DNA from 2 places in the Alteromonas sp. McT4-15 genome. Region 2 is predicted to be linked to the other one. Evidence: predicted binding sites of a transcription regulator. Region 2 holds the regulator's gene; the other holds the start of a gene.
What was found. Region 2 encodes FNR, which switches genes on or off when oxygen is low (the NO sensors DNR and NnrR bind a similar motif). Its sites were predicted from a motif close to TTGATCTAGATCAA; they were not measured.
Positions count from the first base shown of each region.

Region 1: LHL20_RS13780 (OmpW family outer membrane protein) is a predicted target of FNR. The motif match lies at 2,733-2,746, and genes of this name have one in related genera.

Region 1 is NZ_JAJALG010000019.1:72,541-77,664, forward strand. It holds gene dprA (DNA-processing protein DprA) at 1-23, shown strand, start outside; gene LHL20_RS13760 (DUF494 family protein) at 25-501, shown strand; gene LHL20_RS13765 (DNA topoisomerase family protein) at 573-1,115, shown strand; gene LHL20_RS13770 (Sua5/YciO/YrdC/YwlC family protein) at 1,139-1,738, shown strand; gene hemF (oxygen-dependent coproporphyrinogen oxidase) at 1,735-2,667, shown strand; gene LHL20_RS13780 (OmpW family outer membrane protein) at 2,860-3,534, shown strand; gene LHL20_RS13785 (group II truncated hemoglobin) at 3,626-4,054, opposite strand; gene aroE (shikimate dehydrogenase) at 4,053-4,877, shown strand; gene LHL20_RS13795 (gamma carbonic anhydrase family protein) at 4,960-5,124, opposite strand, start outside.
Region 2 is NZ_JAJALG010000044.1:13,750-18,873, reverse strand. It holds gene ttcA (tRNA 2-thiocytidine(32) synthetase TtcA) at 1-529, opposite strand, end outside; gene uspE (universal stress protein UspE) at 676-1,599, opposite strand; gene fnr (fumarate/nitrate reduction transcriptional regulator Fnr) at 1,770-2,510, opposite strand; gene LHL20_RS19045 (sulfite exporter TauE/SafE family protein) at 2,562-3,221, opposite strand; gene ccoS (cbb3-type cytochrome oxidase assembly protein CcoS) at 3,208-3,486, opposite strand; gene LHL20_RS19035 (heavy metal translocating P-type ATPase) at 3,488-5,124, opposite strand, start outside.

The DNA.
Region 1 (5,124 bases), on a different contig from region 2:
ACGTTAAATTGAGGGGAAAATAACATGTTCGATATCCTCATGTATCTGTTCGAAAACTTCATACATAGTGAAACTGAAATTCGCGTCGACCAAGACGAGTTGACCGAAGAGCTTGTGCGCGCAGGGTTTCATCATGATGAAATTTACAAAGCCCTCGCATGGCTAGAGAAACTGGCTGCATTACAAGAAACGGATATAAAGCCTTATTTTTGTAAAGGCATTAGTACCAGTTTGAGCCGTATCTACACCCATGAAGAACAAATGCGTTTAGACGTAGAATGTCGCGGTTTTCTGATGTTTTTAGAGCAAGTAAATGTGCTTGATGCATCAACTCGTGAGATGGTGATCGACCGTGTAATGGAAATCGACTCTAACGAATTCTGTCTGGAAGATTTGAAATGGGTTGTGCTAATGGTGCTATTTAACGTGCCGGGTAAAGAGAAAGCCTACGCGCAAATGGAAGATTTACTGTTCGAAGAGCCTGATGGCGTATTGCATTAAATTAAAATCTGCCGTCGCGCTTTTTGTGTTTAACTAAGTGCGCTGCCAATGGTAGTGCACTTAAGGTTCTTATGTCGAAAATAGACCATTCTTTGTTTTCCGCTCACGAGCATGCACTAGAGGATAACTTTGGTGATTGTCCTGATTGTGGTAAACCGCTGCATATTAAAAATAGTAAATCAGGTCCGTTCATTGGCTGTACGGGGTATCCAGATTGTCACTTTAGTAAACCGCTTCACGATAAACAAACCACGCTTTTAAAAACACTGGATGGTGTGTCTTGCCCAGAATGTAACGGAACATTGGCCATAAAGAAAGGTCGGTTTGGTATGTTTATTGGCTGTACTAACTTTCCTGATTGCCACCACATAGCACCGATTAAACAACAAGAAGACACGCTTGTTGACTGCCCCAAATGTAAGAAAGGGCATTTAATATCGCGTACTAACAAGTATGGAAAACAGTTTTTTGCATGTAACCATTATCCCCAATGTCGTTATGTGCTAAATTTCACGCCTGTGAACGAAGCCTGTCCACAATGCGGATGGGGAGTGTTGATTGATAAAAAAGGGCAAGTTCAATGCCCACAACCTTCCTGTGGCTTTAAGAAATAACCTGCGCGAAAGCTGAGAAGAACATGTCTGAATTCCACAATGGGAATGCAATTGACTCTGCATCGGATGATGTGAAAGAAAGCGACCCTATTGTCGCTGCCTTCAATGAAGGAAAGTTACTGGTTTATCCTACAGAAGCGGTCATGGGTATAGGGTGCGACCCTGATAATGAAACTGCTGTAAACGCATTATTGGAACTTAAGCAACGTCCAGTAGAAAAGGGCGTTATCTTAGTTGCAGCCAATTATAGTCAGCTTTTACCTTACGTTAATGATAATGCGATTAGGCCAGACAGACGCACTGATATTTTTTCTAGTTGGCCTGGCCCTAATACGTGGTTACTACCAAAATCGGCAACTGCACCGCAGTGGATTACTGGGCAGCATGACAAAATAGCCGTTAGGGTAACCAATCATCCAGTGGTTGTGGCACTTTGCACAAAATTAGGTAAACCTTTGGTGTCAACCAGTGCCAATCTCACAGGACAATCTCCCGCCATAACACTAGAGCAAGCTAAAGCTGTGTTTGCAGAATCCGTGACGTATGTTGAGGGCGAAGTTGGCGGTGCTACAAAACCCAGTGTAATACGAGATGGCGATACAGCAGAGGTAATACGCCCATGATATCAACAGAGCTACTAGACGGAAAAAACGCAAAAGATGTTATTGCACAGGTAAAAGCTTATCTACTCAACTTGCAAGATACTATTTGTCAAACATTAGAGCTTGCCGACGGAAAAGGTCAATTTGTTGAAGACAGCTGGGAACGTGAAGAGGGAGGCGGCGGTCGCTCGCGTGTACTTAAAGACGGTGCGGTTATCGAGCAAGGCGGCGTCAATTTCTCACATGTCTTTGGTAGTCAAATGCCTGCATCCGCAACGGCAAACCGACCAGAGCTAGCAGGCCGTAATTTCCAGGCGATGGGGGTGTCTCTCGTTATTCATCCACATAACCCTTACATTCCCACTTCACATGCAAACGTACGCTTTTTTATTGCAGAAAAAGAGGGAGAGGCACCTATTTGGTGGTTTGGTGGTGGTTTTGACCTAACGCCCTTTTATCCATTTAAAGAAGATGTTGTGCATTGGCATGATACAGCTAAAAAACTCTGTAAGCCATTTGGTGAAGAGGTCTATCCAAAATACAAAAAGTGGTGTGACGATTACTTTTATCTGAAGCATCGAAATGAAACACGTGGTGTTGGCGGTCTTTTCTTTGACGATCTCAATGAGTGGGGATTCGAGCAATCGTTTGCGTTTATGCAAGCCGTGGGTAATGGCTATATTGATGCCTATGTCCCTATCGTGGAGCGCAGAAAACAAGCGCCTTACGGCGAACGGGAGCGTGACTTTCAGCTGTATCGTCGTGGTCGCTACGTAGAGTTTAACTTGGTGTTTGATAGAGGCACTTTGTTTGGTTTGCAAACTGGTGGTAGGACAGAGTCAATTCTTATGTCTATGCCGCCGCTGGCGCGATGGGAGTATTGTTATACACCTGCACCAGGTAGTGCAGAAGCCAAACTAGTCGATTGGCTTAAACCTACACAGTGGTAACTCTCGCGATAATAGTTAACCAATATGCCAGAAACGCCGCAACATAATCATTGCGGCGTTTCTTTTTGATCTATATCAACTTGTATTAGTGTCAGTGTTTCAGTTACTTATGAACTTTGCGCTGGATCAACATTTCACTTCATCAAAAGCGTACAGTGGCGTCATCTTATTTAAACACACGAGAGACACACCATGCGTAAACACACTCTTTCAGCAATTTGCCTTACACTCGCAGCACTTTCTCCACTAGCTAGCGCTCACCAGCAAGGTGACTGGGTTGTGCGCGGCGGCCTAACTACCGTTGCCCCAGATGAGTCATCATCAAATATCATTGCTGGTGGTACTGATCTAGGTGTTGCATTAACGGTTGATAACAATACGCAACTTGGTATTAATGTGGCGTACTTCCTAACAGACAACATCAACCTTGAGTTGTTAGCTGCTACACCTTTCAAACACGATGTGAACTTCTCTGTTTCCGATCCGTTGGGTACGGGTACTCAATTGGGTGAAGTAACACATTTGCCACCATCGTTAACTGCAAACTACTACTTTAACGATGCTAACTCGCCGTTTCAGCCATATGTTGGAGCTGGTGTAAACTATACAATTTTCTTTGACGAAGAGTTTACAGGGGCTAACAGCGATGCTGGCCTTAGCGACTTATCACTAGACAATTCATTTGGACTTACAGCACAAGTTGGAATGGACTACATTGTAGATAAAAAATGGCACGTGAATGCCTCAGTACGTTTCATCGATATTGATACCGACGCAACATTTAAAGTAGGTGAAGCTGATGGCGTTGTGAGCGATATTGAAATTGACCCTTGGGTTTACACTATCTCAGTGGGTTACACATTCTAGTTATTTAATTGCACTACTCATGCGCCATTAAGAGCGTGAACAGTAACAGGGGACTTGCGCGCCAAGAGAGTAATCTCGACAGCGCGCTTTTTTATTTGCTATTAATCATATGCTCTGCAAGTTGATCGAGCGCTTGCAGCAATTGTTGAGCAAGTGCCATATCGTCAACGGTTTGAAACAAAGCCTTGCGCATACAATACATCCACTGATCTTTAAGCACAGGTGTAACAGTAAAGGGTAAGTGCCTAGCACGAAGCCGCGGATGGCCAAACTGTTGCTGAAAGTCATCGGGACCGCCTAACCACAGGCTTAAATACAAAAAGAATACATGTCGAATTCTGTCGAGAGGTTGCGGATGTATAGCCAATAGCTCTTCGGCCATAGGATCGGTTTCCATAATGTCATAGAACGTATTGGAAAGTGCTCTTACTTTCTCTTCTCCACCTATTCGGTAATATGGTGTACTCTTTTTAACATCTTCGCTTTTCTGTTTTGTTTTAAATAAGTCTCGTATTCCCATGAAAAAATTCGCTGTATTCGGAAATCCTATAGCTCAGAGTTTATCACCAACTATCCACCAAATGTTTGCACAACAGGTAGGGGAAGAGATTTCTTATGAAAAAATCCTGGCGCCTGAAGATGGTTTTGTCGAAGCAGCATCAGCATTTCTAGCCCAAGATGCTGCAATAGGGTGCAATGTTACTATGCCGTTCAAATTAGATGCCTATAATTTTGCTCAGGTTGAAGACGCTGCCGCGAATGATGCGAAGGCCGTAAATACGCTCATGAAGACAGCGGATGGAAACGTTTATGGTTTTAACACCGACGGGATTGGTTTAGTGAATGATTTACTTAATAACGGTGTAGCACTAAAAAATAAACACGTTTTACTGTTAGGTGCTGGTGGTGCGGCACGAGGTGTTGTTTCGCCGTTATTTGAAGCCGGTATCGCAAAACTTACTATTGCTAATAGAACGCTAAGCCGTGCAGAGCAGGTGGCCAGTGAAAGTCAGTACAATGAAATAGCGGTAATGACGCTTGAGGACGTAGCGTCGATAACACCACACGTAATCATCAATTCTACTGCAGCAAGTTTAAACGGCGAACTTCCATGCAATATAAATGCAGCGTCCTTAAGTGAGTGTGAAGCGGTGTATGACATGGTTTATAAAAATTCACCGACACCTTTTATGCAAGAAGCAACAAAGTTGGGGGTAACGCAAAGTTTAGATGGGTTAGGTATGTTAGTTGAACAAGCTGCCGCAGCATTTACCATTTGGACAGGCAAAAAACCAAATACTGCCAAGGTAGTAGATAAAGTAAGAGAACTGATAAAGAGCTAGTGGCACGGCTCGTCGGGATATAGCCCAGCAGCGCCACTTATTAAACATTCTTGCAGACAAATAGCGTCCTGAATGCAGAGGTCTAGGCGTCTTCTAAATATTCGTCTTTTAAATTAACGTAATTAATCGCCGACTGTTTTAGAAAGGCAATTTCGCTTTCTTTCAGAGGACGTTTCTTTTGCATTGGGTTGCCTACATAAAGGTATCCGCTTTCAAGACGCTTATTGGGAGGGACTAATGTACCAGC
Region 2 (5,124 bases):
GTTTACCGCCATGAAACATATTTAAAAAGAAGGTTTCTAGCATGTCATCACGGTGATGGCCAAGTGCAATTTTAGTTGCTCCTAATTCTTTCGCAGTGCGATACAAAATACCGCGACGCAAACGAGAGCAAAGTGAGCAGGTTGTTTTACCTTCAGGAATTTTATCTTTAACAATTGAATAGGTGTCTTCTTCGACGATTTTGTAATCGACACCAATGCTATCTAGATACTCAGGCAAAATATGCTCCGGGAAACCGGGCTGTTTCTGGTCTAGGTTTACGGCAACAATATCAAAGTGAATAGGCGCAATCTTCTTTAAGAATAAAAGAATGTCGAGCATGGTGTAACTGTCTTTACCGCCTGATAGGCACACCATTACCTTGTCATTATTTTCAATCATTCCAAAATCGCCAATGGCTTTACCCACATTTCGGCGAAGGCGTTTTTGAAGTTTGTTGAAGTTGTACTTTTGCTTACTTTGCGTCGCATTTAGAGGCGCCGCATCAGCACCATTTGTGCCTAGACTCATAATTAACTAGCTTGGTTTGTAATAAAAAGCACATTATACAATAAAGCACCTTTTCGAAACCATGCCTGCGCACGTTAATTTATTCGCTATTGTTCGTTCAGAGTTCTTGTTCGTTCAAAATAATGACATCCTACTTTGCACAGCACTTAGTTTGCCAACGGTGATACAAAACCGTCGGGCTTGAGTGCCAACACATCGCAGTTCAGTTCATCGATAACATGTTCTGCAGTATTACCAATCAAAGCGGCTGAAATGCCAACTCTGCCAACTGTGCCGATGATAACGAGTTCTGCGTCAATGTCTTTTGCAACCATGGGGATAACCTTTTCTGGCAATCCTTCTTTAACTACGCATTTATTATCAGGTACACCATATTTAAGTGCATGGGCGCGCATTTCATTCTGGTGGTGTTGCTTAACCGCATCATGATAAGTGTCAGGGTCGAACTCAGGGACTTCAATAGCAATATTTAGCGGTGTAGAAGGGTAGCTGTTAACAAGATTGACATTCCCTTTTAAAAGCGACGCATAGTCGTTGGCAATAACGGTAATTTTATCATTGAGCGCAGCATGTTCGTCGTCTTCAGTACCTACGTTTACAGCAGCAATAATTTCGCCACCTTCTGGCCAATCGTGCTCTTTTACCAATAATACTGGACGAGGGCATTTACGCATCAGGTGCCAGTCTGTGGGCGTAAATATAACGGATGCCAAGTCATCATGTTTCTTAGTTGCTTTAACCACTAAATCGATTTGATTGTCCAAGGCATAATGAATAATTGATTCATAGGCGCGATTATTCCACTCAACAACAATATCAGTTTCTCCATAGCCTTGCTTGTGAAGCTCTCCTGATAGCCATTTGGCGTGTTCGTTAGTGACGGCGTCGCGCATTGACTCTCTTTCATCAGGGCTAAGCATAGTGGTCATGTCATAAGAGAGATCGTATACCACCATCATGGCTGTTACTGAAGCGCCCAATTTTGACGCTAATTCGTAGGCCCTGCTTAAGGCAGGTTGGTTGTCTCGCTCGGCATCAACAACAGCAAGGATGCGTTTGTACTCAATCATAACTACCCCTTATAAACAAAAGCTTAGTATTTAGTTTTATAAATAAGTTGGACGCTTAAGGTAAGTGTAAACGACAATACTAAAAACGTTAGTTGTTTTAGATCAATAAATAAAAAAGGCGCTTTCAAAGCGCCAATCTTAATCTTGTTATCAGTTGTTGATTAGGGTTCCTAACCGTTACACACAACGCTGGGACCGTTAAGCGCTTCTAGTTTTGTACTAAGTCGATCAAAATCTAAAATAGTAATAAGCTTGCCATCTACCTTGATAATACCGTCTTTTTGGAAGCGACTTAACAGGCGACTTATCGTTTCGATAGTCAAACCTAAATAGTTACCTATTTCATTACGTGTCATCGTTAAGTGAAACTCTCTGTGTGAAAAACCACGTTCTTCAAAACGTTGAGACAAATGCGAGATGAAATATAAGAGACGTTCTTGGGCTGTGCGTTTATTTAACAGCATAATCATATCGTGATCTTGCTTAATTTCCGCACTCATGAAGCTCATAATCTGGTGACGAAGTTTTGGAAATTGTACTGACATTTCATCTAACGTTTCGTAGGGAAGTTCGCACACCATTGCAGTTTCAAGAGCCTGCGTGTAGCTTTGATGCTGATTTTCACGTAGTGCATCAAAGCCTATGATATCGCCAGGAAAGTGAAAACCTGTTATCTGCTCTTCACCTTCTTTGTTTGTAACAAAAGACTTAAATGAGCCTGTGCGAACAGCAAAGAGTGAACGAAAGGTATCGCCAGTTTGGATAAGCGTATCGCCCTTATGGAGTGGTTTTTTACGCTCAATAATGTCATCAAGAGACTCAATTTCTGTCTTATTCAATGCCACTGGTAGACATAAATGACTGAAACTGCAGTTTTGACAATGTATAGAGAATTGGCTTCCTTTGCTCATAAATACTAACTCACAAATTACAGGGTTTACTTTGTTATGATACCGCAAGATTTAGGCGATTGCGCGATAAATCAGATAAACAGCATATATAGCCATTATGCTCGCGATCCCTTGTCTAACCAATATGTTTTTAAATCCTGAGATCAACCATTGGCTACCCAAGCTTGTCGCAATCAGTGTAGGCAATGTGCCTAACCCAAAGAAGAACATAATTGCGCTACCTTGCAAGGCACTGCCAGAAGCCAATGACCATGTTAATGTCGAATACACTAACCCGCACGGTAACCATCCCCAAATAAAGCCGTAGGGAAAGGCGCTCAGCGGCGTCCTAAATGGTAAAAAACGTTTAGAGTAAGGCTGTATTTTTTTAAATATTCCGTTGCCCAACCGTTCTAGTTTGGTTAAGCCGGTATACCACTGCCCGAGATAGCATGCCAATAGCAGTAGCATGATGCCGCTAATCAGTGAAAGTGCATAATTCGCGAGGGGAATATAATCAGCGGCAATTTTTCCAAAAAAACCAGTTATACCGCCTGCGATGGTATAACTCACAATGCGCCCAATATTATAAGTCAGTGTATAGGGGAAGGGGGAAATGCCTTTGGGGGTAACCATTCGTAGTGCGGTTACAATACCCCCACACATTCCTACACAGTGAACGCCGCCTGCGAGGCCAATAAGAAAGGCAGAAAAGTAATTAATGCCTTCCATGAGTCTCGTTTTCAGGTTGATTGACTGATGTTTTCGCTGTGTTCGTGTGTTTAGATAAGTGAGTTAATTCTTCTTTTTCTTGCAGTTTCTTACGTTGTTCTGCAAGTTGTTTTTCCTCTGGCGACAGATCATCATCAAACAAAATACTGTAGCCTTGACGATCGAGGTCTTCAAACTGATTGGACTTTACAGCCCAAAAGAAAATAACGATAGCGACGGCCACGATAATGATGGCGATGGGTATAAGGACGTAAATAATGCTCATGCTACTTACTCAATAGTCGGGTTGAGTTTGTCACCACAATAATAGAACTTAGTGACATGCCTACCACAGCCATCCAAGGCGAAAGCAAACCAGATACAGCAAATGGTAGAATCAGAATGTTGTAACCTACAGACCAGCCAATATTTTGCCTAATTTTTTGTTTTACTTGCTTGGCGGTGGTAATTAACTCTGGAACAGAAAGTAACTGATCGCCAAGTAAGATAACATCGGCGGCGGTTTTCGCTACATCCGTTGCATTACCCACCGCTATAGCCACATCGGCGCTAGCTAAGACCGGTGCATCATTAATACCATCCCCCATCATCATCACTTTTTTTCCGCTGGCTTGCATTGCCTGTACTTCGTGAAACTTATCTTCAGGAGTAAGACCACCTTTTGCAAGCTGTATGGGAAGGTGCTGTGATAGGGTATCTACATTGTGTTGGGTATCACCGCTAAGCACAATAAGTGAGTTATGCTTCCCAAGGGCATTAAGGGTGGTTTTGGTGTCTTTTCGTAACGTATCACTGACCTCAAATGCCCCTAAAAGCTTCCCGTTAACAGTGAGATACACGTTTGCGTTTATTGGAACAAGCGCAGTGTCGACTTCTACAAATGATGCACTTCCCATCATAAATTGTGCGTTATTTATTACACCGGTGATACCACCCCCTGGTGTAACAGTAAATTGTTCTACTTGATGTGGCGGTTGGCTGCCTGGTTCGCTCTTGGTAATAAATGCTTTGGCTATCGGGTGCTCCGAACGCATTTCTAGTGCCATTGCAATGTTCATAACGCCGTTTTCATCAACACCATCAGCAAACCAGCGTTGGGTGAGTGTAAATTTACCTTCTGTAAGCGTACCTGTTTTATCAAGGGCTATGGTGTCGATTGTGGTGATTTGTTCAAGTGCATCAGCGCGTTTTAACAATATACCTTGGCGGTTTAGTTTCGCCATTGCGCATGTAAGTGCTGACGGTGTCGCAAGCCCTAATGCGCAAGGGCAGGTTGCTACTAGTACAGATATTGTTATCCAAAATGCATCTTCGCTACCTTGCAAACTCCAGTAGCCATAAGTTAAACCTGCAATAACCAATACAGCGCTAACAAAATAGCGCGAGAAATTATCGGCTAATTGCGCTGCTTTGGGTTTGCTTGCCATCGCACTCGCTTGAAGGCGAACAATTTGATTCACCAGTGCATTTTTGAGTGTTTGAGAAACGGTAACCGTGAGGGTGCCATCTTGGCAAACGGTACCTCCATATACGGTACTTTTCTCACTTTTCGCGACAGGATTAAACTCGCCGGTAAGCATAGATTCATCTACCGATGCCACACCGTCAACTACGGTACCGTCAATAGGCACTGTTTCACCGGGTTTTACTAGTACAACATCGCCTACAGCAAGTTGCTTGGCGAGACATTCACTTATTGAACCGTCTGAATTTACTTTGGTAGCCGACACAGGCACATACTGCATCATATTCGCGGATATTTGCGCAGCACGATGACGGCTTCTATGTTCTAAAAATCGGCTAAGTAATAGCAGAAAAATAAACATACAGATAGATTCAAAATACACTTCACCTTGTTCTTGCAAAGTAGAACGTATACCTGCGAAATAAGTACCAAAAACAG